DNA from 2 places in the Peribacillus simplex NBRC 15720 genome. Region 1 is predicted to be linked to the other one. Evidence: riboswitches for the same ligand, from Rfam matches in the RefSeq annotation. Region 1 holds a riboswitch; the other holds the start of a gene.

The links. A riboswitch is a leader RNA that binds a small molecule or an ion and turns the genes downstream of it on or off. The one in region 1 is predicted to bind S-adenosylmethionine.
Region 2: linked by a shared signal. The riboswitch ahead of BS1321_RS17465 (methionine ABC transporter ATP-binding protein) and the one ahead of BS1321_RS09835 (sugar ABC transporter substrate-binding protein) in region 1 are both predicted to bind S-adenosylmethionine.

The regions. Positions count from the first base shown of each region.
Region 1 covers NZ_CP017704.1:2,061,828-2,076,882, reverse strand. The annotation lists gene BS1321_RS09840 (GTPase domain-containing protein) at 347-3,088, shown strand; SAM riboswitch class I at 3,184-3,289, shown strand; gene BS1321_RS09835 (sugar ABC transporter substrate-binding protein) at 3,405-4,517, shown strand; gene BS1321_RS09830 (sugar ABC transporter ATP-binding protein) at 4,574-6,076, shown strand; gene BS1321_RS09825 (ABC transporter permease) at 6,078-7,082, shown strand; gene BS1321_RS09820 (winged helix-turn-helix transcriptional regulator) at 7,412-7,771, shown strand; gene BS1321_RS09815 (NAD(P)H-dependent oxidoreductase) at 7,844-8,374, opposite strand; gene BS1321_RS09810 (ketoacyl-ACP synthase III) at 8,725-9,708, shown strand; gene hmpA (NO-inducible flavohemoprotein) at 9,996-11,216, shown strand; gene BS1321_RS27465 (hypothetical protein) at 11,775-11,930, shown strand; gene BS1321_RS09800 (helix-turn-helix domain-containing protein) at 12,096-12,548, shown strand; gene BS1321_RS09795 (hypothetical protein) at 12,671-13,027, opposite strand; gene BS1321_RS09790 (hypothetical protein) at 13,217-13,897, shown strand; gene BS1321_RS09785 (S1C family serine protease) at 14,089-15,055, shown strand, end outside.
Region 2 covers NZ_CP017704.1:3,619,874-3,634,928, forward strand. The annotation lists gene BS1321_RS17440 (zinc-dependent alcohol dehydrogenase family protein) at 1-915, shown strand, start outside; gene BS1321_RS17445 (amidohydrolase family protein) at 1,120-2,430, shown strand; gene tnpB (IS200/IS605 family element RNA-guided endonuclease TnpB) at 2,680-3,885, opposite strand; gene BS1321_RS17455 (nuclear transport factor 2 family protein) at 4,221-4,589, shown strand; gene BS1321_RS17460 (GNAT family N-acetyltransferase) at 4,851-5,156, shown strand; SAM riboswitch class I at 5,297-5,408, shown strand; gene BS1321_RS17465 (methionine ABC transporter ATP-binding protein) at 5,669-6,691, shown strand; gene BS1321_RS17470 (methionine ABC transporter permease) at 6,705-7,355, shown strand; gene BS1321_RS17475 (MetQ/NlpA family ABC transporter substrate-binding protein) at 7,377-8,249, shown strand; gene BS1321_RS17480 (M20 family metallopeptidase) at 8,296-9,498, shown strand; gene BS1321_RS17485 (Fur-regulated basic protein FbpA) at 9,718-9,924, shown strand; gene BS1321_RS17490 (hypothetical protein) at 9,950-10,141, shown strand; gene BS1321_RS17495 (dienelactone hydrolase family protein) at 10,161-10,754, opposite strand; gene BS1321_RS17500 (VOC family protein) at 10,824-11,207, opposite strand; gene BS1321_RS17505 (histidine phosphatase family protein) at 11,378-11,902, opposite strand; gene BS1321_RS17510 (undecaprenyl-diphosphatase) at 12,225-12,839, shown strand; gene fabZ (3-hydroxyacyl-ACP dehydratase FabZ) at 12,979-13,404, shown strand; gene BS1321_RS17520 (NUDIX hydrolase) at 13,404-13,826, shown strand; gene BS1321_RS17525 (LOG family protein) at 13,899-14,480, opposite strand; gene BS1321_RS17530 (MazG nucleotide pyrophosphohydrolase domain-containing protein) at 14,578-14,898, shown strand.

The DNA.
Region 1 (15,055 bases):
GTAGTTGAAGGGCTGGGCTTCTGGTAATTTAGAGGTATAAAAAATGGTTCGCTCACCTCTATCTGATATGTGGTAAAACTAGAAAAAACATATTTTCTCGAATATGGAAATGACATCTTTGTATCGGTTTATTAAAAACATTACATTTCCATTTGTTTCTGTTTTAAAATTGTAAGAGTGGTGACATGTTGTTACCATATTGTTTTGCTAAAATAATATTTTAGGGTTTTGTAAATAATTTTTTAACTAAAGGAACCTATAAATTGAATGTTAGGTCTACTAGAAGGCTTATAGAATCAGTGATTATCCTTTAATTGAAAATATGAAATATATCGGGGGAATAAAGATGGACGAACGGCTGATCGGAAAAAAATATTATGAAACGATGATTGAGGATACAAGGAAGCACCCCATTCAAGCTTTGGGTGAAATGTTTCTCGTGGAACAAAAAAAGGAAAGAGCGGATTTAACCGCAATTCGATTTGCTCAAGGAGAAGTATATTTTCAGCATCATGACTATGAAGCAGCCATTTTTAAATGGGAAAACATAGAAGGGGAACTTGGTTCATGGGCGAAGAAAAACATCGCTGATGCTTATTTTGAACTGGAAATGTATTCAACCGCAGAGGATATCTATAAATCCGTCGATACGAATGAATCGGTCTTGAAAACAGAGGTTCTTTTACAACTTTTTTCCCTGTACATAGTGGAAACGAGAAATGACCTGGCTTCCAAAGTCGTGAAAGAAGCAGTCGAGTTTCAGCCGGACTACCCGAATGTCACGGAAATCGCACGTGCCTTTTTTGAAGAACAAAAGGATTGGAACAGTGCGGTGGAATTAGCGGCGAATGAAAGTATCCGTACAGAATCAATGGGCTGGTTCGATGTGCTGAAAACGTATATCCAGCAGGGTGTAGCCCAATCGATGGATCCGGATTATTTTTCAACTGTCCTTGGTTCGCTATACACTCTCGACCAGGAACGTTTCGAAAAGGTGACGGTTGCCCTGTGGAAAAATTATAAATATACGGATTCTTATTTCGAATGGCTAAGAGTGATTAATAACTTGATAGATACCATCGAATTAAACCATGCGGATGTATGGGATGAGCTTTCCGTCTATTACAGGGATGCATATGCAGGTCTGTTAGAAGGAACGCACCTAATCAAAGATTTAAGTCCGGTCGTGCCAAGGTTGCTGGAAAACTGGCTCAAAATCGCAGATGGGGAGCTATCGCTGTTTGCAGCGGCATCCACGTTGTCCTGGAATGAAATCTTCCCGGATACGATCAATGCGCTGGTCATTCAGGATGCAGAAAGTCTGTTGGCGAAATCCCCTAAATTGGGAGGCGGACTGGAAGCGGGGGAAAAACTATTCAATTCCATTATCCAGTGGGCTGATGAGAATGATTTAAGGGTTGGCAATAAGCTTAATTGGATGGTCGAGGGGCTTAAGGATACCGAAAATTTCAATCTTCTACTTGTGGGAAGTACAGGAAATGGCAAGACATCCTTTATTCAGTCAATTGTTGGGGAGAGTATTGCTGCCGAAGATCATTCGTCCCTAGTAAGTGTCAAAGACGGGGATGACTTGGAAATCCTCGAAATTACCGATACAGATCGCAAAGCTGTCATGGAGTTAACTGAATTGGATGAAACACGCCGTCAGCGCGGGACGATTGTCGATGTTACCCTTATTAGTGACTACCTCAGAAATAATCGTCTGCGATTATTGGATACACCGGGGTTCAATGGCGAAATAAGCGTGGAATCCGACTTCCAAAGCTATTTGCATGGCAGTGATGGCCTGATGTTCGTTCTAGATGCCCGGGCGCCATTCACCGGAAGTGAACGGGACCTGTTATTGGAAATTCAAATGATGGCCCCGAAACTTCCGATTCATTTCTTATTAAATAAAATGGATACGATATACAGTGATCAAGTCGCAGTTCGAATGGAAGACGAAACATGGGATAAAGTGAATGCATACTTCCCGAATGCGAAAGTATTCGCCTTCTCCAAACTTTATGACAGCAAGCAGCAATTGAAGGACCTTTCAGTTTTCCTTCAATCGAATTATCAAGATGATAATTGGAAAGAAAGAAGGTCTGAAAAAATCCTTGCTTTCATCCGTAAAACATTATCTAACCTGTTAGAAAAACGGGCAGCTAATGAGCGTAAATGTGAGCACTCCATTTCTTGGAATGAACAGATGGAAATCAAACTGAATGGAGCGGTCAATCAACTGGCTGATTTGGAAAAAGAAAAAAGTGAGAATATCATAAGGTCATATCGTTCGCTTAAAGATGAAGTGAAAAATCAACTTTATTCCAAAATTCCTGAATTACTGAGGGATTGTTCTAAATCGTTAACGGAGAGCAGTGATTTCAGTCAGGTCCATATACAGTTAAACCAGGAAATGAATGAGCGGATCCAAGCATTCATATCTGATAAAATCATGCCGCAGTATTACCGTTCTCTTCAAGATTGGATTGCCAGTTCCCAAATGGAATTCGCACAAAGCCAACAATTTATGGATGAGATGAGTGCTGGTTTCAATGAATTATACAAAGAAGAACGAATTACGCTTGCAGGTGACTTCAGAGTATTGGATGACTGGCGTCGTGATGCCGATCGGATGACAAGCAGTATCCGCATCGATGACGTTAATATCCTTTTGCGCAGGACTCCATCACAATTGCTGCTTAAAGGAGCAGGAAAGCTGTTTGGGGCGATACCGCAAAATAAAGCCAATATGTACAATCGTTATAAGAAATACCTGGAAAGTGAAGATTACCTGGATGTTGCCGAAATGATCACGGAACGTTTCCTTACCCAATTTGGATTGTTTGAAAAATCTTTGGATCGGGACATTTCACTTTTCTATCGCAGTTCATTTGCCTTACTTCAAAAAACGATAGAGCAAACGCAGACTGAAATAAAAGACTACCAGGCTGCATTGGAGCATATGAAAGAAAATCCGGAAGTTTACCGTGACCCGATCACTTTGTTCGAAGTGAAATTAAGACAGTTGGAGAGGCTTGAAAAAATTGAGAAAAAGCGTCTAGCCCAGCTTCAAAGAAAATAAAAAATAACGGGGAACATTTCAAATATTCAAAAATCTATTGACTTTACGACTATATCCCTATAAAGTGTTAATTACGAAAACGTAACACAATATATCTCTTATCAAGAGTGGCGGAGGGACTGGCCCTAAGATGCCCAGCAACCGTTCCATTAGGAATTGGTGCTAAATCCTGCAAAACAGAAATGTTTTGACAGATAAGAGAGGGACAAGTCTGCAAAACAGCCGATTAAACCTCTCTATATTAGAGAGGTTTTTATTTTGGGATTTACACCAACTTAACTGATAAGACTAATAAGAAAACATGGAGGGAAACAAGATGAGAAGGTCTATTAAAGGGATATTCATTTCAGCCATCGCTTCGGCATTGCTTTTAACGGGTTGCTCTACAGGGCAGAGTTCCACAGAATCGAAGAAAGAAGAAAAAGTATCATTTGAAAATGTCCCGGAAAGATTTGCTGATGGGGATGGAGCCAGAATCAAAGTGATCCGTAAAATTGGCGGTGATGATCATACGGCCCAATACCTGGCGGGGGCAAAAGAAGAGGGAGAAGCACTGGGATTTCAAGTGGATACGTATACAGCAAATGGAGATACGGCTAAATTCCATGATGCGATAGCGCAGGCTTTGGAGGAAGATTACGACGGCTATATCATTTCCCATGGTGATGATGCAGCAACTGTGAATGACGTTCAAAAGTTGGTTGATGCAGGGAAAAGCGTTGTCACATTCGATTCAATAAGCGATCTATCTAAAATAAAAGGCGTGACATTAACTTCACAAGATGATGAAGCGTTGGCAACACTGGCTTTTGATAAACTGATAAAAGAACAGAAAGGTGAAGCGGCAATTGCATATCTTTGGGTGGACGGTTTTCCTCCAATGGTAAGAAGAAATGCAGTCTATCAGGAAAAATTAAAAGAAAATCCTGGAATTAAAGAAGTAGAAAGATTCGGAGTGGCATCTGCTGATACTTCGGTTCAGACACAAAATGCTGTAGCCGCAATGCTGAATAAGTACCCTAAAGGTAAATTGGATGCCATTTTCGCAACATGGGATGCCTTTGCAATCGGTGCAGCCCGGGCGATTAAAGAAGCGGGCCGAGATGAAGTGAAGATATATGGAATTGATGTATCTAATGCAGATCTCCAGGAAATCCAATCAGCTGATAGCTCGTGGTCCTACACGGCAGCAGTCGATCCCAAGTTGATCGGTGCAGTGAATATGAGGATATTGGCTAAAAAATTAGCGGGCGAAGAAACGCCGCAAACATATGACCTGGAGGCATCACTTATTTCACAAAAGCAAATCCAAGCTTCAAAAGAAGCGGTAAACATGGCAAACCTGTCTGGTATTGTCGAAGGCTGGGGTGTATCGACGGAATTTGAAGAAGATTGGATGAAGGTTTTGAAAGATCATTATAAAAAGTAAAAAGAGACACTCTCTTTCCAGTGAAGGGAGTGTCTGTTCAATAAGGAGGAATGGACATGGGCACGCAATTAGAAATGAAGAAGATTTCGATTGAATTTCCGGGGGTAAAGGCGCTGAGTGAAGTTGATTTTTCCGTACAATCAGGAACAGCCCACGCATTGGTCGGTGCAAACGGAGCAGGGAAATCGACGTTAATGAAAGTTTTATCGGGAGCCCATGTTCATTATTCAGGTGACATTTTTATTGATGGGATGAAGTGGGATATCCGCTCGCCAAAAGCGGCTCAGGAGCAAGGCATTCAAATTGTTTATCAGGAAGTGGATACCGCCCTCATCCCTTATTTAACGGTTGGGGAAAATGTAATGTTGAATGATATGGTCCAAAACATGGGGAAAAAACAGAGAATCCAATGGAAAGAGCTGCACAACCAAGCCGCTTATATTCTTGAAGATATGATAATTCGTGTCCCTTCGAAAAAGCTGGTAAGAGACCTTACCTTGGCTGAAAAACAGATGGTCCTGATAGCAAGAGCCGTTTCGACAGAATGCAAATTCCTGATTCTCGACGAGCCAACTGCTCCGTTAAGTCATACGGAGACGACAGAACTTTTTCGAATTGTAAATGAATTAAAGCAAAAAGGCGTGGGAATCATTTTCATTTCACATCGTCTGCCTGAGATTTTTGAAATTTGTGAGGAAATTACGATAATGAGGAATGGGGAGCGTGTCACGTGTCGAAAAAAGGAGGACATAACCCGTACCGAAGTGGTAGAGAACATGCTCGGGAAAACCATGGATGAACAGTTTCCTGAAGTGAATACTTCGATTGGGGACGTTATTCTGGAAGTGAAGGGATTGTCAGATGCAGAGAAAGTTAAAAATGTTAGCCTGAATATTAAAGCTGGCGAGATAATCGGCTTGGCAGGTTTGGTCGGGGCTGGGAAAACGGAGCTGTGTAAAACCCTTTTCGGTCATACTTCGATCACAGCGGGCGAAGTCATCCTGAATGGTCGAAAGCTTTCTTTAAAATCACCGCACGAAGCAGTAAAAAGCGGTCTGGCACTTGTACCTGAGGAACGCAGGAAAGAAGGGGTCCTTGTTCAGGAATCAGTCTCGGCGAACTTGACTGCAGCCAGTCTCGGCAAATTCTGCAAGACGTTCAGCTTCGTGGATCGTAAGGCGGAAAAGAAAAAGGCGAAGGAAATGATCGCAAGTCTTGGCATTAAAACTCCTTCAGGGGAAGTGAATGTCGAAAACCTTTCAGGTGGTAACCAGCAAAAAGTTGCCATTGGAAAATGGCTTATGGCCGATGCGGATGTATACATATTCGATGAACCAACGAAAGGGGTCGATGTTGGAGCCAAGAAGGATATATTCGAATTGATTGCAAAGCTTGCAAGGAATGGGAAAGCGATCATTTATGCATCATCCGAGCTTTCCGAAATCATTGGCATTACCAACCGGACATATGTGTTATATGACGGGAGCACTGTCATCGAATTAGAAACGAGCAAAACGAATGAAGAAGAACTATTATTCTATTCAACAGGAGGAAAATAGAATGAGCATACCCATTCCTGTTACACAGACAGCGAAAGCGAAGAAAAAGGTGGAACTATTCGACTTTTTCTATAAATACGGCACAATATTGACGATTATCATTCTGATTGGAGTTTTTGCCGTGTCCAATCCATCTTTCATTCAAACTACTAATCTGATCAACATCCTGCGTTCCATTTCAATCGTGACCATCATTGCGATCGGCATTACGATATCCCTGAGCGTGGATGGCTTCGACCTTTCCGTCGGCTCCGTCGCATCATTGGCCAATGCCATCGTCATATCAATGTTTGTCTGGTTTTCGCAGGATACATTTATCGCCATATTAGCTGCGATCGGTGCCTCACTTGTCGTAGGGGCTTTGAATTCATTCATGATCGTTAAATTGAGAATTCCCGACATGCTGATGACATTGGCCACCATGTTCATTATCCAGGGAATTGCCCTTACTTATACCAAGGGGGCCACGGTCTCGCAAAATATGGTCATGCCCGACGGGACATTCGCAACAGGACTGATCAGCCCGTTTTTCGCCAAAATTGGCCAGGTACCATGGATAATCCTGATCATGGCAGTCATTGTGATAGCGACACATATCTTTTTGACTTATACGAAGCACGGTCGTTATATGTACATTATTGGGGGAAATAAGGAAGCAGCGAGACTTTCCGGGATATCGGTCAATAAATACAAAATCCTTGCCTACCTGCTTTCAGCTTTATTTGCTGCAATCGGGGGTATTGTCCTTGCTTCAAGGGTCATGACATCAGAAATCAATTCAGGGTCACCTTATTTAATGGACGCCGTTGCAGCAGCCTTCATTGGTTCCTCCGTTTTAGGAGCGGGAAAACCGAATGCCTTTGGAACCTTTGTCGGTGCAGTCCTGATCGGAATCCTTCAAAATGGGCTGATCATGATGTCCGTTCCGTATTATGCGATGGATATCGTCAAAGGAACAGTGCTGGCCCTTGCGCTCGCGGTAACCTATTACAAACAAAAACACTAAAATGACAGAAATCCTATAATTGTGAATTTTGAAGATTGATAAAAATCCTGTTGGATATGCAACAGGATTTTTCCTTTTTTTTAAAGGGATGGGTCATGGATATAAGTTTCGGATCTTCATCATTTTACTTAATAATAATGAACTCTTTTTACTTTCGCTAAAATGGGGGCAGGAGGACCTTTTGCTCCCTCATTTTTGGAGTATAAACATTGACCACAATAGTTAATTTTTATAGAGAACTTACTTTACCTTTTAATAAGATTGATAATGATCTATTGTAAAGTATGAACATTCATATCCTATACTTATCTAAAGGAGAGTGTAAACTTATGCGTGAAACCTGTGTTCCGACTGGCGTGAAACCAAATGACACTGGCTTTGGATATACTTTGTCCTTAATAGGCGGCAAATATAAAATGATCATAATGTATTGGCTGTCTGAAAATAAGGTTATGCGGCATAATCAGCTGAAGCGAAGTATCGGTACCATTTCCTTTAAAACACTAAGCATCATGTTAAAAGAGTTGGAGGCAGACGGCCTTATCATACGCAAGGAATTTCCCCAAATACCCCCGAAAGTAGAATATTCATTATCTGAACGTGGTCTATCTCTCATTCCATTGTTAAATATGATGTGCGAGTGGGGAGAGAAAAACAGTTTGCCAGCTCAGGAGACTGTACAGCCGTAGGTGTAGCTATTTTGATTAAATCAAAAGAAGTATTTCCCTAACAAGGAAATACTTCTTTAATGAAACTGCCTATTAAAGGTTGTCGACAAAATTCAAATAATCTTGTGCGCTTTTTTCCAATTCGCTTGCGGAAGGCTCATTTTCAGCACCATAAAACGCAAAGAATGAACGATAATCTGCATTGCAGTATAGGAAGGTAGTTTCAAAGGGAGATAATAAATGTTCAATTGTATAGCGATATCTTCCCTCTTCACTATAATCTTCTTTGTTAATTCCGGCAGATACAGCTAAAGCAGCTTTGCGATTCTTTAATTTATCGCCTCCATTTGAACCATAAGCCCAACCATAAGTAAAAACATCGTCAAGCCATCTTTTTAGGAGAGGCGGACAATTAAACCAATAAAAAGGGAACTGTAAAACAAGATTACTATGCGATTCGATTAATTGCTGTTCTTTTTCCGCATTAATGTTTCCGTCAGGGTAAACTTTATTCAATTCGTGTACTATATACTTTTCCGGATATTTCCTGAGCTCTTCTACCCATCGCTTATTTATGACGGATGTTTCTAGACTTGGGTGTGATACGATAACAAGAGTTTTCAAAGATTTCTCCTCCTTAATTATTATTTATCTTAAGTATAAAGTGCACTCTGCAAGTACGTAAGTATGCACTTTTAGTATAGGTACTTACCTAAAGGAGAGTGTTAAATCAAAATGAGAACAACCAAGAAGCGTATGTTTTAACAGGATGCTCTGGCTACGATATACCTTACTATTTAGGAGCAGAATCTTCTTATATTATCATTTGCGATCGTTCTTTGTCGTTCAGCTCTTTTTCTTATGGATTTAAAAGGACCGGTAGTTGCATAAGATTTTTTTTACTTTATAATTAGTACCAGGTATTAATATCAGTTATAAAATTGATGCAATTCATAACACGAGGTGGTTATTTTATGTTCAAATCCAAAGCACGTATTACTGCGATAGGTTCTTATGTTCCAGAAAAAAGGTTAACAAATAAGGACTTAGAAAAAATGATTGAAACCAATGATGAATGGATTGTTAAACGTACTGGTATTAAAGAGCGAAGAATTGCACATGAAGAAGAGTTTACTAGTGATATAAGTTATAAAGCTGTAAAGGATTTAATGGAAAGGTATGATAAATCTGTCGAAGATGTTGATATGATTATTGTCTGTACCTTTACACCTGATTTCAACACTCCAAGTGTAGCTTCTTTAGTCCAAGCAAAGCTAGGTATTAAGAATACTGGAGCTATTGATTTAAACGCTGCTTGTGCAGGATTTACTTATGGGTTGCATGTGGCTAATGGATTAGTAACATCTGGTTTAAATAAGAAAGTTCTTGTTATTGGAGCTGATACTTTATCTAAAATTATGGACTATGAAGATCGAGCCACTTGTATTTTATTTGGAGATGGTGGAGGAGCAGTTCTTGTAGAATATGATGAAAAACAGCCAAGTTTTATTTCTTCACATTTATATTCGGAAGGAGAAGGCGGAAAAAATTTATATAGTACAAACCTATCGACACGTATAAATGGTGAAGACTTGAATAATAGTGGTAACCTTGTACAAAATGGACGTGAGGTTTATAAATGGGCTGTTACTACTGTTCCAAAAGGAATGCAAACTGTGATGAAAAATACTGAATTTCATTTGAATGAAGTTGATTGGTTTGTACCGCATAGTGCAAATTTAAGAATGATTGAGTCAATATGTGATAGAAGTGGCTTTCCAATTGAGCGTACTTTATATAGCTTAGTGGAGTATGGAAATACTTCTTCAGCAACAATACCATTAGCTTTAGATCAAGGAGTAAATGAAGGAAAGCTCAATAATGGTGAGAAGATTTTATTATATGGTTTCGGTGGTGGGTTAGCACAAGCAGGATTGCTTATCAATTGGACCCTATAACACTTTTTTCTGTTACTGATCAGCAGCTTTGTTCTTATTGATATAAAGGGTCAGTTAAGTTACCAAGGATACTAAAATAACAAAAGACACCGTACTAATAGGTATGGTGTCTTTGAATTATCTTAAGGGATTTCAAAATCTCCAAATGGGCGGAAGCCTGCCTTTAGTAAGAAGTTTGGGTTGGTAAGTGATAAGTGAACAGGGCCCAAATATCATGTTTACTCCAATATTAAGTGGGAATGCTATTTACAGTATATATCCCTGAAATTTGAGGAGGAAATTTTAACATGCTTGATGCTAAGACCATAGAAATCGTTCAGTCAACAGCACCTGTTCTCAAGGAACATAGTAAACCAATAGGAAAGAGATTTTATGAATTACTATTTTCAAAAGCTCCTGATTTGTATAACCTTTTTAACCAAACGAACCAAAAAAGAGGAATTCAACAAGAGGCCTTGGGGTATGCTGTCTATGCTGCAGGTGAACATATTACGAACCTTGAAGCGATAAAACCTGTAATTAAAAGAGTTACTGAGAAACATCGTGCGATAGGGGTCAAGCCTGAACAGTATCCGGTTGTAGGTGAAACGTTGCTTCAAGCAGTTAAAGATGTGTTGGGTGACGCAGCCACAGATGAAATCATAGAGGCATGGGGAAAGGCCTATGGCTATATTGCAGATGCCTTTATTGATATTGAAAAAAACCTTTATGAGGAAACAGAACATCAGCCTGGTGGATGGGAAGGATATCGAAGCTTCAATATCGATAAAAAGATAAAAGAAAGTGATGTGGTAACCTCCTTTTATCTAAAGCCTACAGACGGAAAACCCATTGCCTCCTATCATGCTGGGCAATACCTAACACTTAAGGCTGAAGTTCCTGGCGAGAAATATACGCACATACGCCATTACAGTCTTTCGGATTCACCTGGTAAGGATTACTACCGAATTAGTGTTAAACGTGAAGATGCCCATGGAGATGCTCCATCTGGAATTGTATCTAACTATTTACATAGACAGCTGCAAGTTGGAGATACGCTGCAATTTTCTGCTCCAGCAGGTGACTTCGAACTGGATAACACTGATTTACCCGTTGTTCTAATTAGTGGCGGTATTGGCATTACACCTTTGCTTAGCATGTTAAATACCATTATAGAAAAGCAACCACAACGTCAGGTTACGTTTATCCATGCAACAAGCAATAGTCAAACACATGCTTTTAAAGATCATCTGCAACAAATAGTGAATGAACATCAACATATAAAATCATTTGTAGTCTATGGTGCACCAACAGAAGCCGATCGAACCTCTGGGCATTTTGATAAAGAAGGATACGTTGGTTTAGACTTCCTGCAATCTATCGTTCCATCAAAAGAGGCTAATTTTTATTTCTGCGGACCTATTCCTTTTATGGAAGCAATCAATGAGGCCCTAAATAAATGGAGTGTATCGAAAGACCATATTCATTATGAAGTATTTAGTCCACTCGCTATTTTAGGAGAAAAATAAGTAAACTAAATTGTGAATAAAAAGGATCTTTCATTGAAGTGAACCCAAAAGATTAAATGTTCCACTCTTTTAATTCCAGTCTACGAACTTTATGTACAACGTGGGAATCATTTTCCGATAATGAGAGTGTTTCTTCAAATGAATGAAACGTTATGAGAACTAATTATTACGTTCAACGCAATGAATTCATACCGGGAGCTGGAGACAGTTCCTTCATTATAGTGAGGGTTGCTGAGGCAACCTTTTTTTTGCATGTGCAGGACAACTTCATAATGAAAAGATAAAGTTCTACAATTAGAGTCTGAATGTAACGATATTAAGCTTACTAACCTTTGATAATTGCCTGTTGTTATACTGTGAAAGAGTATTAGTGCAAAAGAGTTCAAAGAGCGAAATATAAAAATGCTTCGTTTAATTAAACAAGCGGGATTTATAAAAAATAGATTTAAAAATCTTGTCTATACAAGGCTTTTTTTCAAATTGAGGTTAATTAGTTAATTCTTGATATATGTAATAGTAAGATGGCTTATTGGATAAAAAAATTATATGATTGAGTAGTTGCTTACAATAACTACTCTTAGATTGAAGAAATTTGCGACACTCCTGCCGAATAACTGGCTAGCCGAGACCCCACAGGCGCTTGCGGTGAGGAAGATTGGCAGACAGTCGGCGGAAATGGAGCGGATTTTTGAAATCAACTGGAACGTTTTTTAAAAGAAAAAACTTACAGCAGTTCCGGAAAATTAAACTGATTCCCTTGATATATCAAGGTTTTCTTCGGTGTCACTCATAAGTTGCATAGTAATGCGCTTATTACTATCTTTACTTTGCATAATTCATCTCACAATACTAGGAGTAAGGAAAGGCGATGAACTCATTATGATATTTAGCGAGCGATTAAAAAAAGAACGAGAAAAAAGAAATTGGTCACAAAATGATCTTGCAGAGAAGATTCATGTGAGTCGCCAATCTGTGTCAAAATGGGAAACGGGAAAAAATTATCCAAGTATTGAAGTACTCATTAATTTAAGTGATTTATTTCAAATTACAGTAGATGAATTATTAAGGAGTGACGAGGAATTGAAAGAAAAAATAATACGGGAAAGTAAGCAGTTAGCATTTCCAAAAAGGAAAATGTTTTTTGATATCGTGTTATTACTAGGTGCATTTTTGTTAGTGTCAAAATTAATTATTTTTGGTCTTAACAAATTTGTTGGCACGGATATTACCATTTTAAAAAGTATGCCAGTTGTATCGAATTTTTTACCATTAGCTTTGATGGTTATTGGTGGTATTGGTTCAGATTATTTGAAAGATAAATATGTAGATTGAAAGAACTCTGCTAATAAAACTATTTAATAAACCACAAAATGGTTTTTTTTTATGGGGGGAACCTTTTGAAACTTAATCATAAAAGAACAGAACCTTTGAATTTCAGGTTCTGTTCATATTTCTTATTTGAACTTTTGCACTTCTTCTTGTCCCTCGAATTTGTTATCTTTCAAAATGCCGATTTCTTCAATATGGTTTCGTGCCGTTTCATCCCCTAATTTATAAATGAGGGCATAAAGCCTTTTCATGGCTGCATCGTATTTATCATTTGCCCGGTCATGATGATAAAGAAGGTAGGGCACATGTGAACGGGCATATGACTCCAGGTCATCTGTCCGGTGTTCCTCCAAGCATTGTTTTAATTCTGCAAGTTCCTCATCGGTTGCGTATACAGTGAAGCTCGGATTCTCTTCAAGTTTTTGTCCAAGTACGTCGCCGCTGACCAAATCGACATGATAGGTCTGTTTTTCCTGCATCATTCTGCTTATCATCCTTTCAAGCGTTTATCTATTCTGTACCACTATTTGTAAAAAGTTAATCATGAAAGTAAACATTTCCTTAATGAAAATGATAGGAAATAGAGGTATCGGATTTCTTATCAAATGGTTTAAGATAGATTTACAGAATATTATGGAAAAGTGAGGAGAGATATAGTGAAGAGGTCAATCATGGTTATTTTTTTGGTGTTGATTGCTTCAGGCTGCGTAACAAGGAATTATGATTCCAATATGGATTTAGGGAAAAGTCAGTTGAATGAGGAAAATTATTTAGAAGCCCACGAGGCATTTGAATTAGCTTATAAAGAAGCAAAAACACCGGAAGCAAGGGAGTTAATGGATCTTTCAGGTTTTCTGGCGAGTGGTATGAAGAAATACGACGAACAGGATTTTGATTCGGCCAAAAGAGATTTTGAAGAAGCAACCGCATATAAAGCAAAATACCGGGAAGGTAAACTAATGGTTGCAAAGGCGGTGGAAATGCACCCGGTATCAGACTCTGCCACGATAGAAGCAGTAGAGGGAAATGACGAAATGGAACCGGCGGAGGAAACAACTAAGGACGGATCTAAAGTAGAAGATAAGGCGGCTACGGAAACAAAAGGCAAAGAAGGAAGCAAGGATTCGGTTAGTACATTAAGTAAATCTCAGGCGGAGAAGCTTGTGAAGGATTACGTGGATATGGAAAACTTTCCGCATTTGCATATCGAATATGATCATGATGCCGAAAAGGGAGATTATATTTTTCATGTTTTCGAGGTGGATGAACCTAGTCAGAAAAGTGGCCACACCACTACTTGGGGCTGGTATGGCGTGAATAAGAAGACTAAAGAAGTATATGAAGTCATGTAAGGATAACTGAATGGTGGAATTGAAGGCCCCTGTTGAGGCCTTTTTATTTTGTGACGCCGCAAAATACAGGATTCGATAAAATTTTATAATTTTTGTAAAAAGGTCGCCTTATTCTTTATTTTCTTAAGAATTTTTTAATATTTACTGTTTATGATTGAGCCAAGTAAAGGACAATCATAGGAGGGATAAAGATGGAGAATTATAATGGTGAGGAGCAAGTCAGAGTCAAGGCAGAACGGAAAAAGGGTAAGTCTCTTTGGATAACCAGCCTTGTTTCCGGAACGGTTGCTTCTATGGTTACATCGTCTGTATTTCTATTTGGCGGGGACTTTATAGATCAAGGGAAAAGTTCAGTGAATGAGTCAACCAAAACGGCAGGTGTACAGCAAACGGAAAGTGTTGAAAAGAATAAAAGTGTCACTGCGGAAAAGTTATCGACAAGTACGGATTCAAATGATAGGGCACAGATGGTCGAATCAGCATCCAAATCGATTGTAGGGGTCGTGAATTTACAGGAGATGCAAACCCAGAACCCGTACCAGCGGCAAAGCACCGAGAGCGAAACGGTTGAAAGCGGCACTGGCTCAGGGGTCATTTATAAAAAAGCTGATGGGAAAGCCTATATCATCACGAACAATCATGTTATTGAAGGAGCTAAGGAAGTCGAAATTTCATTGTATGATGGACAAAAGGCAACGGCAGCAGTTGTCGGGGCTGATGCTTTGACGGATTTAGCGGTTTTGACAATTGATGCCTCGAAAGCACCGGAGGGAATTAAATTCGGGAATTCTGATAGCATGCGTCCAGGTGAAGAAGTATTGGCAATTGGCAACCCACTTGGACTTGATTTTTCACGATCGGTTACACAAGGGATCGTCAGTGCGACCGGACGCTCCATTTCAGTCGATACCTCGGACGGGGAGTGGGAACTTGATGTCCTTCAAACAGATGCAGCGATCAACCCTGGCAATAGCGGCGGTGCTTTAATCAACACCGCTGGGGAAGTGATCGGCATAAACAGTTTGAAGATTTCCGAAAACGGTGTGGAAGGCTTAGGGTTTGCTATACCAAGTAATGATGTGATTCCGATAGTTACGGAGCTGATTGAAAATGGAAAAATCACGCGCCCATACTTAGGAGTCAGTTTGGCCAGTATAG
Region 2 (15,055 bases), 1.6 Mb from region 1:
AAAAGATTTATTCAAAAACCTTTCGAGGGGGAAGTCCTCGTTCGGATGACTACACGTCCCATTAATCCGTCTGACTTGCTGCCCATTCGCGGTGCATATTCCCACCGAATTCCCTTGCCTTCCATACCTGGTTATGAAGGGGTCGGCATTGTAGAAGAGGTGGGTCCATCGGTTTCGAAAGAGCTGATAGGCAAACGTGTTCTGCCTTTGCGCGGTGAAGGGACCTGGCAGGAATTTGTTAAAACATCTGCGGAGCTGGCCATCGTCATTCCCGATTCGATTGAAGATTATATAGCAGCGCAATTATATATAAATCCGATAACCGCATGGCTAATCTGTACAGAAGTATTGGCATTGAAACCGGATGATGTATTACTCGTAAATGCTTGCGGATCTTCCATTGGCCGTATCTTTACCCAGTTATCCAAGATACTTGGATTTAAGCTGATTGCTGTAACGAGAAACAATAAGTATACGGAAGAACTGCTTAAACTTGGTGCGTCATATGTGATCGATACGTCCCGATCATCATTGCATGACACAGTGATGGAATGGACGAATGGGAGCGGGGCGAAAGCGGCCATAGATTCAGTGGGCGGCATCGAAGGTTCAGAGCTAGCTTTTTGTGTTCGGCCTAATGGCATCTTATTAACGATTGGCCTTTTATCAGGACAGTCTGTAAATTGGGCGAAAATATCACAAAGTACAAAAGTAAATGTTGAAATGTTTCATCTTCGGCATTGGAATCAGAAGGCTTCCGTTCAAACTTGGCATGAAACGTTTAACCTTTTAATGGGTTTCATTAATGATAAAAGATTGAAGTTCATGAAGCCGGATTCCTACTACAGCCTTCAAGATGTCCAAGAAGCCATTATTGTCACGAGCAATAGAGGGAAGATTTTTTTAAGCAACTGATTTTGCATTGGCATCACCTATGTGGTTTGCTGATTGAACGGATATATTAAAGGAAGCATTCACCTTGGAGCTCTTCCAATAGGTTCCTAAGGTAAATGGAAATGGCCCCTGATAATATGGAATTACTTGATTACCTGTAAGGTGCTAGTTTAGAATGCGGAATAGAACATGTTGATACATGATACGACTTTGGAGGAAATACTTATGAAAACAATATATGTGAATGCTACATTTTTTACTATGGACAAAGAAAATCAAATCTTTGAAAACGGCATGATGATTGTACAAGATCATACCATATCCTACATCGGCCAGCATGTTGAAGAACAATTGGCAGATGCAGATCAAGTGGTCAACCTTGGCGGGAAATGGATTATGCCAGGTCTTGTGAATGCCCATTCGCATATTGTAATGACCCTTTTACGCGGTATCGGGGACGATATGCTGCTGAAGCCATGGCTTGAAACGAAAATATGGCCGATTGAAAGCCAATTTACAACGGAAATCGCTTCTGTAAGCTCTCAGCTTGGCATTATGGAAATGATGAAATCAGGAACCACGACATTTTCGGATATGTTTAATCCTAATGGAATAGATGCGGGTGCTGTCATGGAGACGATAGGCGAAACAGGAATGCGCGGAGCCTTTTCCTACACGATCTTCAGCTTGGGTACTGAAAAAGACCAAAAAGCAAACCTGATGGGGGCTGAGCAGTTTTCAAAAAACTATAAAACGTTTGCCGATGGCCGCCTGACTACCATGGTCGCACCACATAGCCCTTATGCCTGTACACCTGAAGCGATTATGGAAAGTGCACGGATTGCAAAAGAGAATGATTTGATGGTGCACATTCACGTATCGGAAACGGACTTTGAAATCCTCGACATCGAAAAACGTTACGGATCCCGTCCTGTCGAGCACCTTCGCCGTCTAGGGCTGTTCGATCAGCCTACCGTGATGGCACATGGAGTGGTTCTCAATGATGAAGAGCGGGCAATACTAAAACAGCATGATGTACGCGTTGCCCATAATCCAATCAGTAACCTGAAACTGGGATCTGGAATAGCAGATGTCGTCAGCCTTCTTGATGCAGGCATTAAAGTGGGAGTAGCAACAGATGGCGTCGCCTCCAATAACAACTTCGATATGTTCGAAGAAATGAGGACAGCAGCATTACTGCAAAAAGGAATGTATAAGGATGCCACTAAATTCCCGGCACAAACAGCACTCGCCATGGCCACGAGAATGGGCGCCGAAGCCATTGGCATGGGCCATACAGGATCACTGGAAGCTGGTAAAAAAGCAGATTTCATCACCATTTACCCATATAACAAAGAACATCTGCAGCCACTGAGTGAAGCCTATTCGCATCTGCTTTATGCAGCACGCGGAAATGATGTATGTGATGTATACATTGATGGCAAAATGGTCGTGAAAGATGGCCGCTGCTTAACGATCGATGAAGAAAAAGTAATCGCCGAAACGAATCGTCTGCAAGGTACCCTATCACGATAACCATGATGGGAAAACAAACGGATGCACAGAAGAAGGAGCTGCCATTTGCAGCTCCTTCTTTTTATGGACTCAATGATCCATTTTGAGGAACTTATTATTATGTTTTAGTAAGGAATAGTTCGCATTGAATGGCAGTCAAAAAGGAATTACCGCTAGTATTGTGGATTGAACTACCCGCCACTAATCGACCTTATGGTCTGATTGAAGTGGGGGATTCCTAAGAACATTAGCCTATCGGCCAATTTTTAATTAGGCTAACCCCGTCGTTCCGACGGTTAGAAGCCTTATGGCTTCATTCATTAGATTAAGTCCTGCGTTAATATCTCGATCGTGGTGAGTAGAACAAGAAGGACAATCCCATTCACGAAGATTCAGATGTTTAACGTCTTTATTTTGGTACCCGCAGCCAGAACACAATTGGCTAGAAGCAAACGTTTTAGATACGGTCACGATTTGTTTACCATACCATTTTGCTTTGTATTCCAACATTTTTTTGAATTGGGACCAAGATACTTCACTAATCGCTTTAGCTAGTTTGTGATCTTTCATCATATTGGACACTTGCAAGTCTTCCATTCCAATAACATCGTGGTTTTTGATGATTTCGGTAGAGACTTTATGTAAGTAATTCATTCGGGTATTTGAAATTTTTTCGTGTAGGATGGCCACTTTTCGTTTTTGTTTTTGATAGTTTTTAGCTTCAGACAATGGGTTATTTCGATTCAAAGCTATTTCTTGTCGCTTTGAAAGAATCCGTTGTGCTTTGGCCAATTTTTTTTCGACCGTCCGGAAGAATTTTGGGTTTTGATAGACCGTACCATCTGAAAGAATCGCAAAGTTCTTCAAACCAACATCTACACCGCACGAACGATTCGTTTTAGGATGTACTTGTACATCGGTTTCGGCTAAAACGGAAATGAAATATTTACCTGAAGGGTTCCGCCTGATTGTGGCATTGATGATTCGCCCTTCGACTTCGCGGCTTTTAGCAAAACGAACTAAACCGAGTTTGGGCAATTTGATTTGGTTTCCAATCATTCCGATATTTCCATTCGTATGTTTAGTCGTGTAGGACTGGACCGGATTCTTTTTCGATTTGAAGCGTGGTGACTTGTTTTGCTTTTTATAATATCGACTATAGGCATCTGCTAAATTTTCCACCGATTTCTGTAAGGCAATACTGTCTACTTCTTTCAGGAAAGAATATTCTTTCTTTAAAGCTGGAAGTTCTTTGATTGTTGCGTATTTATTCACAAAAGAGCCTTTCCATTTATTAAAGGGTAATTGGCCGTTCTGCTTCATTTCTTCACAGATATACCAGTAAGCATCTTTCTCCTTCTGTTTGCCTAAAAAGAAGTTATAGACAAAACGAGAGCAGCCAAATGTTTTATTGATGAGAACTAATTGTTCTTTCGTTGGATAGATTCGAAATTTATAAGCTTTGTTTACGACCATTGGTTTCACCCCCTTATTGTTATTATTAACCAGAGAACGTACGTTTGTCAAAAGAATACTTTGGTTTAGGCCAACCGCCATTCATCTCCCCCTTACCGTTGGGCTCTCCCCCTTCACACGCTTGAAGAGGGAGTCTTCTGGCGGGAAATGATAAATTGTTCTTAACACTTAGAAATCCGTCGTGAGTCCAGTTTCTTAATAAGAAAATAGGTATGGCAAAAACGGTTAAAAAAGAAAAAAATGCTGCTGACCGCAATTATTAACCAACTGGATAAAAAATCTTTGCCAGCATGGATCATGAATTTCACCAATAGTTGAAAAAGGAGACAAGATGAATGGAAAGTGAATCTTCATTGTTAAAAGAGCATTTGTATCAGCTGGAGGAGAAATTGTTAAAATCTGAAGTCCGTACATCTCCAGAAGAGCTTTCATTATTATTGAAAGATGATTTCTTTGAGTTCGGCAGTTCGGGTAACATATGGTCTAAAAGCGACTTTTTGGGGCAAGAGGGAGCCGGAGCGGTGAAAATGACACTAAGTCAATTTGATATGCATCAATTGTCTAATGATACCGTGTTAACTACTTACCGGATTTTTGATGAAGGTAAAGTGGAACATACTCTAAGGAGTTCAATCTGGAAATGTACGAACGGAAGATGGCAAATGTTTTTTCATCAAGGCACAAAAACGAAAGGGCCCCGTTAAGCCTATTATTTATAAAAATAAATATCATAAAAGAGCGTTAGTCAAATGAGTTTTGTTTGCTTGAAAGATATTTCAATAAAATGATAGGGGTGGATGAAGTTGATCTTTCGGACCATTGATACGGACTAAGATAAAGATATTATCATTAAATTCAGGAAAGATTCCTTTGTTGTAAGTTTTGGATCTGAAGATGGTTTTGGAGATGAAAATACATATCTGCAACGAATGAAAGAACGGGTCCGCAAATTTCCGGATGGACAAGTGATCATTGAAAAGGACCAAGAACCGATTGGACAAATGGAACTTCAAATTCGGGAATATGAAGGAACCGAGATTGGCTATGTGAATCTATTTTATCTTATTCCCGAACACCGCAGCAAAGGCCTTGGCAAGGAATTGGTTCGCTACGCAGAAAGATTTTTCAGGCAATTTAATGTATCCGAATATCATTTAAGGGTTTCTCCGGATAATCAAAGGGCGATTCGTTTATATACGAATACAGGCATGATGAAGATAAGCGAAGAAAATGAAAAATACCCAGTATGGAGAATGAGCAAATCATTATAAAATATAAATATAAATTATATTAATATAATTAAAAAGCATCAAATCAATATACTGTGAAAATATTTAGAGCGATGAAAAATATGGTTGACTTTAGAGAAAATTGAATATATAGTGAAGGACATAATTAAATATAACGTTAATTCTTATCAAGAGATGTGGAGGGACTTGGCCCTATGATACCTCGGCAGCGGGTTTTTACTTTTGTAAAAATACTGTGCTAATTCCAACGGACGAAAGTTTGAAAGATAAGAAGGAGCTTTTCTTAGATAATTAATTTAAGAGTTTACTCTTTTTTATGTCTAAAAGAGGCCTCTTCTGTCTGATGACGGAAGAGGCCTCTTTTGTTTATTCAAAATGTATATGGTTATTTGGAGAATTGGTGCAGTTACTCGTGAGTTTCGCACTCTTACTCATGAATTTCGCAGAATTTAACCCTATCATTATGAAACTTTGCAAAGCTCTTCTCTCTGGATAATGAATTCGTACAAATAAACAGCATGGGGGGAGATTGGATGATTGAGTTTCAAAATGTTAAAAAGGTTTATCAAACAAAGAAACAGACTGTTGAGGCTTTGAAGGGCATTAATTTGACAGTGGAAAAGGGGGATATATTCGGTGTAGTCGGTTATAGCGGGGCCGGGAAAAGTACGTTGATCAGGTTGGTCAATTTGCTTGAACATCCTTCAGATGGGCAGGTGATTGTTGGGGGCAAGGATTTAACCAAATTGAACCCGAAGGAATTGCGGGCTGAAAAGAAAAAAATCGGGATGATCTTTCAGCATTTCAATTTGCTAAATTCAAAGACTGTTTTTGATAATATTGCCATGCCGCTGGTTTTGTCCGGAACTCCGGGTAATGAAATAAAAAAGCGGGTAGGCGAGCTGTTGGAGTTCGTTGGCTTATCAAGCAAAGCAAAGAGTTATCCGGAACAATTGTCCGGCGGTCAAAAGCAGCGGATCGGCATTGCGAGAGCATTGGCTACCAATCCATCGATCTTATTGTGTGATGAAGCTACATCGGCATTGGATCCACAAACAACGAGTGCAGTTCTGCAGCTCTTAAAAAAGATTAATAAAGAATACAATATTACCATTCTGCTAATTACACATGAGATGTCTGTAATTAGGGAAATTTGCAATAAGGTAGCGGTCATGGAGGGCGGTTGCGTCGTTGAACAAGGTTCTGTTTTCGAAGTTTTTGCCAAACCGCAAACGGATATTGCAAAAAACTTCGTGAGAACGGTCATACATGACGAGATTCCACAAAGTTTCTTAAAAAGCATAGGGTCCCACATTCCGATTATTTGGAAAATTAATTTTATTGGGACTACTTCTGGCACTCCTTTACTTTCAACCATCTCGAAGAAATATGATGTTCATTTAAGTGTATTATCAGCCAATATTTCTGAAATTCAGGAAACGCCTTTTGGGAATTTGATCATCGAAGTGACAGGGAACAAAAATGAGGTGGACAAGGCTTATCAATATATTAAAGATGAGGGGATTCTCGTCCAGGAGGTGCAGATAAATGGGTAATACGCTTTGGGGAATGGAAATAACGGCAGACCAGCTGTCGACAGCTTTCGGTGACACACTTTATATGGTAGCCATCTCATTGGTATTTTCCGGATTGATTGGGCTTCCGCTCGGTATCCTGCTTGTCATTACAAGAAAGGGTCACATCCTGGAGAATAAATGGATCTTTAATGTATTGAACCCGGTCATCAATATATTGCGGTCGGTTCCTTTCATCATCTTGCTTGTAGCACTTATTCCGTTTACCAGAATGATTGTCGGCAGTGCGATTGGAACGAATGCGGCCATTGTTCCGCTAATCTTTTACGCGGCTCCTTATATTGCCCGGCTTGTGGAGAACTCCCTGTTGGAAGTGGACAAAGGGATCATCGAGGCAGCTCAGGCGATGGGAGCTACGACATGGCAAATCATTTATCGCTTTTTGATTCCCGAGGGACTTAGTTCGTTGATCCTTACATTTACAACAGCGACAATCGGGCTTGTCGGATCTACGGCCATGGCAGGTGCCGTCGGTGCAGGCGGGGTCGGAGATCTAGCTTTGGCTTACGGTTATCAAAGGTTCGATACGATGACGATGGTCGTCACAGTGGCGGCGCTCGTGATCATCGTTCAATTATTGCAATCCACCGGGAATTTTATTTCAAGAAAAATCAGAAGAAGATAAAAATAACAGGAGGTAGGAGAAATGAAGAAAATCTTATTAACGATCATGGTATTGGTATTGGCCATCGTGGCTGCAGGATGCGGGAAAGAAGAAGGTGCATCAGGCGGTTCGGATGATGTGAAAACAGTAAAAGTCGGTGTCAGCAGCGGGGATACGAGAACATGGGAATACATTGTCGACATAGCGAAAGAGGAAGGTCTTAATATCGAACTGGTCACTTTCAATGATTATATCCAACCGAACCTTGCGTTAAGTGAAGGTGAAATCGATGCCAATTCATTCCAAACGGTCGCTTACTTCGATGAATTCGTTCAAGACCAAAATCTGAAATTAGAGGCTATCGGGTCGACTGTCATTGCGCCTATGGGCCTTTATTCGAAAAAACATAAAGATCTCAAGGATCTTCCGGATGGCGCTACGATTGCCGTTCCGAATGAAGCAACAAACTTTGGCCGTGCATTACTCCTTCTTCAGGAAGCTGGATTGATTACATTGAAAGAGGAATTCAATGGATCGGGATCATTGGAAATCATTAAGGAAAATCCGAAAAACTTGAAAATCCAACCTGTTGCTGCCGGCAATACACCGCGTCTATTGGATGATGCCGATGCTTCAGCCATCAATAATAACTTTGCCGTTGAAGCAGGCCTTACTTTAAAAGATTCTTTATTCCATGAAAGCAAAACGGCGAAACCATATATTAATATCATTGCGGTTAAAAAGGGTAATGCCGATCGTCCTGAGCTGCAAAAATTAGTGAAGCTTTATCAATCGAAAAAAGTGGAGGCATTCATTGAAAAAACGTTTGAAGGAAACACGATTCCTGCATATGTTTCAGTAGATGAATTAGTGAATTACCAGGATGCTTGGACAAAACCAGCTAATGAAAAGTAATGGTGAGAACAAAGAAATCGATTCAAGAAAAAGGGGAGATAAGAGCATGGCGAGAGAATTAGTGCAGAAGCAGCATCAGCAGATCATTGAAGATCACATCGACCTTCATTCCAAATTATATATCGAAACGAGTCAAGCCATTCATGCCAAACCCGAAATTGGGAATCAAGAGTTCTTCGCTTCGGATACATTAACTGGAATACTTCAAAATGAAGGATTTGAAGTGACCCGCAATATAGCTGGACATGAAACAGGATTCATCGCCAAAAAAACATCTGCAAAGAAAGGACCCACAATTGCCTTTTTAGCCGAGTATGATGCATTGCCGGGTTTAGGTCATGCTTGCGGCCATAATATTATCGGCACTACGAGTGTTGCAGCAGGCATTTCCCTGGCTCAAGTGCTGGAGGAAACGGGCGGAGAGGTGATTGTTTTCGGAACACCGGCTGAAGAGGGCGGGCCGAATGGAAGCGCAAAAGGCAGCTTTGTGAAGCACGGTCTATTTGATGCGGTGGATGCGGCAATTCTTATCCATCCTGGCGGGCAAACGCGTGTCACAAGTCCATTTTTGGCTGTCGACCCCCTTGATTTTCATTTTTACGGGAAGTCAGCACATGCAGCAGCTGCACCTGAAGAAGGCGTGAATGCACTTGACGCGGTGATTCAGCTGTTCAATGGCATTAATGCTTTGCGTCAGCAGCTCCCAGCCGAGGTCAAAATTCACGGAATAATCACCAATGGCGGGGAAGCGCCTAACATCATTCCTGAATATGCTTCTGCCAGGTTTTACATTAGAGCAACAACATGGAAACTTTGCCAAGAAGTATCCAATAAAATACGTGCTGTTGCCGAAGGGGCAGCACTTGCCACAGGAAGTACGGTTAAAGTTGAACGTTTCCAAAATGAAGTACTCGATTTTGTCATTAATCCAGTTCTGGATGATCTGTTAAAAGAAGAACTGGTTCAATTAGGGGAAGAGGTGGGTCCTCGTAAAGAGAGTGGCTTTGGCTCGACGGATGCAGGTAATGTAAGCCATGTAGTGCCTACAGCACATCCTTATATAAAAATTGGACATGACGAGCTGATTGCCCATACGAATGAATTCCGTGACTGTGCCAAATCTCCTGCTGGAGACAAAGCCATCCTGACCGGAGCAAAAGCTCTTGCACTTGCAGGGTATAAATTGATTACGGATAAAGATCTGTTGGGTAAAGTGAAAGCAGCATTTCATGAAGCGAAGCAAAAATAAATAAGATGCAGGAAATTTTTTGTTGACTACGGAGCACAGAGTTAGTATTATTAGAAATAACAATACCGAGTAAATAAATAGGAATTATAGGTTAATTGACCGGAAAACCGGAGACTTTTCTTTCATGTAAAGAGGTGTCTCCGGTTTTTTTGTGAATGAGTAAAGCGAAAGGTTCCGTTTCAATACCGTAGTTGTTCATATAATAAAGGAGGATTTATTATGGGAATATTATTACGTAAAGCAATTGAGAAAAAAAGAAACTTCCTAATCAACAAGTTGATTAACAAGGGAGTTTATAAAAAGAATGACATCCATCTATTTGAATTAACCTTAACCGATTTAGAGAATGAATATATTAAAATAAGTAAAATCGAAGAGAAGGAATCCGATGATCATTCCCCCTGTCTGAGGGTACATTTCATATAATATCAGAATAAAAGGAGAGGGTGAAATGAAGAAGGGCATGGAAGAAAGACGGAAGGAATTAATCTATAAACTTATGATACATACTGTAAATAAAACTGTGGAACAGCTTATGAAGTTAACCTTAAAAGAATTGGAAATGGAATATAAAAAGGTTCAAAATGACTGTCATCCCCATAGTGATGCGGGTTCGATACATTGGATCAATACAAAACGGTAATTAGGTTGAATGTGGAACTTCAATTCATCATAAAAAATTTCATCATGTTGCTAAAGGCTTCTTGAGCTGATTCTATATGATGGTTTGAGTTGTAAGGGTCACTGAATCCATGTTTTCCGTTGAATTTATGAACTTCGACATTCTTTCTCTCTAAAGCTGAAATTAACTCGTCTACATTAAATGATGGCTCTTCTAGTGGGAAAAATAACAGTGCAGGGCATCGTGGCGCTAATTCTGCATAATTCCTAATACGGGAACCGTAGTATCCAACTATTCCATCGACACATTCTTCCTCACTGCACAGCCATGCTACAGTTGCCCCTGCACTGAATCCAAGGATGAAAATCTTCTGGTATTCATCTTTTATTTCCGATAATATTTCCTTTATTTTATGCAAAGCGCCTGTGAAGCCTATGTTCTCCATAAAATGTCGATAAGCAGCTTCCTCTTGGGAATAATCAAAAGGCGTCTCCCGTTCTAGCAAATTAGGACAGATGACATCAAAATCCTGATTTGATAATGACTCACAAAAAACCTGCATATGTTGGTTCAGTCCATATATTTCGTGAATGATAATGATGACAGTATCGGACTTTTTCTGTATGTGCAGCATTTTTAACCTCCCTAAACTGTGTGGAAATTAAAAACTAGATAGATAAAAGCCAACCAATTCTTTTCATCCTTAACAATTACAAATCATAAGTACATTACCATCAGGATCTTGAAAGTTAAAATAAGCAAAATCTCCAATACGCTCTATTTCTTTAACAATACATATGTTATTATCCTTAATGAATTTATAGGCTTCGTCTATATCCTTTACGTAGAAATTAAACAATACATTGTTGGATGGTTCGAATCTAAAATCAGGATCAAATGTATGGTCATCTAACGTTAATCCAGTTTCATATGTTATAGGAATATTGTAAACCGGCGATTCGACAGAATCACTATTATGAGGAATGCCAAGGAGATTACAATACCATCCAACTGATTTTTTTAAATCTTTAACATGAATGAAAACATTGTTAACTTTTGGGTAAATAGGAGAATTTATTAATTTCATACTTTTCCACCTTTCGTTGAATCTTACCTAAGAATTCAACAAATCTCCATAAAAAACCTTTTTTAATCATTGAGTAGCTGCACAGAAGCGTCCAATGTTTTTAATGCTTGTCAGCCTTTTCTCCCTGTATATTACATAAAGAAAAGGCTGCCTTAAGACAGCCCTTATCGTTAGCTATATTCCAGATGCGTAGTACTATTTAAAAATCTTATAAGTTTGTATGGATGATCAGTATACTCAAGAAGATGTATTCCTGTATTATGAGAATTGAACCACACATCATTAATTGCGGGTGGTAATTGAAGAAAGCTTTCAATTATTTTAGTAATCACCCCTCCGTGGGATATGATGGCAATTCGTTTATAATTTGCACTGTTCTCTCTAATGTAAGAAAGAACATTTTCAGCTCGTAATCTAAAATCTAAATTATTCTCCCTATCCTGCATCTCTCGTAAATCTTCCAAGAATGTTACTGGACATTTGATAGTATTTGATAAAGTTTCGGCAGTTTTACTAGCACGAAGCAAGGTACTTGACCAAATGTATTCTGGTGGAAACTCTTCCGAGACACGTCTGCACATTTTTTCTACTTGTTCAATTCCCTTAATAGTTAGTGGCAAATCAGTAGTTCCTTCGTAATTTTCTTCTAGAAAATCGTCTTCTGACTCACCATGCCGAATTAATAATATCTGCAAGATATCACCTCGATTTTGTTTATTTATTCCAATTTATAATTCTATTCAACTTTAATAAAACCTTTAAAAGAATAAAACTTGAGCTATTAGTTATAATTCTAAACCCTACATTAAAGTTACAAGATCGTATCATGTCCTTTTTTCACACGATTAAATGATTGTGGCGCTTTTAACAAGTAAGCTTCAATAAGTTAAGCCTTGAAATAGCAAAACAACCGCGTGACAAAATTGTAAGATGGTAGCTTAAACTGTTATGAAGAACGATGGAGATTTACTTTCTTTCTCTTTATTATGTAAGAAAAAGAAGAAAGTTGGGAATGAAATGGATTTTTTTGAACTGAATACCAATGTATTTAGAATGATAAATGACTTAGGGAAACAGTACGATTATTTAAACCCTTCTGTCATTTTCATTGCCGAGTATATGGTATTTTTCTTGGCTTTAGCAGTCATCGTAATATGGTTCACTCGAAATGAACAGAGTAGAATGATGGTTGTTTGTGGGATGATTACGTTTGTAATAGCTGAAATGATGGGGAAAATGGCAGGGAGATTACATTCGAACAATCAGCCATTTGCCGAATTGACCAATGTTAATAAGTTAATTGAAAAAGCAGTGGATAATTCATTTCCAAGCGACCATACCATTTTGTTTTTCTCGTTTTGTGTATCCTTTTGGCTTTTTAAAAGAGGATGGTGGGTGTTATGGATCATGCTGGCTTTCCTTGTTGGCATTTCCCGTATTTGGGTAGGTGTCCACTTTCCAGCGGATGTGCTGGCAGGAGCTCTACTAAGCACCATTTCAGGATTGGTGGTTTACCTTGTTGTTCCTAAAATAAGCTTGATTCACAAATTATTAGGGGGATATGAGAGGTATGAACAAATGGTTCTGTCCCCGGTAACTAAGTCGAAGGCAAAAAAATCAAAGGATTTGTAAGCGAATTTAAAAAACAGGGTTGCTCAGACAGCCTTTTTTTGTTGAAAGAAGTGTAGTATGTTAAATACAAAAATATCCAAATGGTGATGCTGATGGTAAAATAAAGTGAAAGCAATCCATCGCAATGGGGGACTTAATATTGATTGATATCCAAGAAATCAAAGACATTATCAGGCATCGCTATCCATTTCTTTTAGTTGATAGAGTTTTGGAATTGGAAGAAGGAAAGAGAGCGGTGGCCGTTAAAAATGTAACAGCAAATGAAGAGTTTTTTACTGGTCACTTTCCAAATTATCCAGTGATGCCAGGTGTATTGATCGTCGAGGCATTAGCACAGGTAAGTGCTGTTATTATGCTAACAAAAGAAGAAAATCAAGGGCGGATCGGGCTTTTGGCTGGGATCGATGGATGTCGTTTTAAAAGGCAAGTAAGACCAGGAGACCAATTACGTTTAGAAGTAGAGATTACTCGCTTGAAAGGTCCTATCGGTAAAGGAAAAGGAAGGGCTACTGTCGATGGAGAAACGGTATGCGAGACAGAGCTCATATTTGCTTTTGGTGATTGATGGTGATACCGATAAAAAAAGCTTACGGGTATGTGACAAGAATCAAAAATGGAGAAACACAGGTATTGGTTTTTCAACATCCCATTAGGGAAGCGGGTATACAGATACCCAAGGGAACAGTGAAGCCTCAAGAAGATGCTTACCAAGCAGTGATGAGGGAAATGAAAGAAGAAACAGGTCTGGAAAATTTTTATGTAGAAAATTTAATTGCAGAAGATTTTTGGGAGAACGCAGATGGTGCCATACATAATAGATATTTTTATAAAATAAGTGTATCGAATGTTCCTGATGAATGGGACTTTCAGCCAACGGGTGGAGGAGATGAAGAGGGGCTGACATTCCATTTTTTCTGGATTTCATCCCAGCATGAAGTGCAACTTATTGAAGGGCATGGAGATTATTTAAACCTGTTATTCACTTAACCCTTCAGTGCGCAGCAGTTTAAAACAACCGGCCAAGGTCATTATTGATCTTGGCCGGTTGTTTTTTAATGATCAGGTTTGTTTTTCGGTGATGAAAGTTTTTACGGTTGGCGGTTCATATGTATTAAATTGATCAAGAAGTCCATTTGGTTCAACATCTACGAGCGCCATGGAACGGAATTTTTCATGCAGGAACTGTTCGTCGGACATATGATTGAATAAAGCGACCAAAGGATCATAATAGTGATTGATATTTAAGAGTCCGCAAGGTTTTTGATGAAGACCAAGCTGAGCCCAAGTGAAAATCTCAAAGAATTCTTCCAATGTTCCTGGCCCGCCTGGCAAGGCAATGAACCCATCTGCAAGCTCAGCCATTTTTGCTTTTCTTTCATGCATGGATTCCACGACGATCAGTTCGGTTAAGCTCTTATGCGCTATTTCTTTTTTTTCTAGAAAATCTGGCAATACTCCAATTACATTTCCGCCTGCTTCCAGAACGGAATCTGCAACTGCACCCATGATTCCTACACTTGAGCCCCCATAGACAAGGGTAATATTACGTTTTGCCAGTTCCGCACCCAGGTTTTTAGCCTCTTCAACATAGACAGCAGATGCACCTTTGCTTGATCCACAAAATACAGCTAGACTTTTCAAAATATCACATCTCCCATTTAGTAATCTTTCTTTCTTATCATACAAAATTCAGGAAGGTTTGTTAAATTTGAATTATTTAACTGAAAGGTGGATGAATATGAACGTCACTGAATTTCAACAATGGGTAAAAGATTATTATGAAGCACGAGGATGGTCAGAATTGGACATTTTCATTCGCATCGGCTTTTTGGCAGAAGAAACTGGCGAGGTGGCACGAGCCATTCGCTCCCTTGAAATTGGCAGGGATAGACCTGGTGAAGTTATTGGTTCGTTTGAAGAGAACATACAGGAGCTAACCGAAGAATTGGGAGATGTGTTAGGAAACTTGATTGTGATTGCGAACAAGTACAATATCCCCTTGGAAGAAGTGTTCAATGCCCATAGAAAGAAACTATCTGAACGCTATAATCATGCATAAGTTCTTCTCGTTTAATAGGTGAACAAGAAGTTTGCATACCTAATTTCAGTAAACCAGTAGTAGAGCTGTGACTATCAGCTCTTTTTCTTATGGGGCAAACGATAGTTTGTAGTACCATTTAATTCCTTAAAAAGAAATCCTTTCAGCCTTTTAGCCC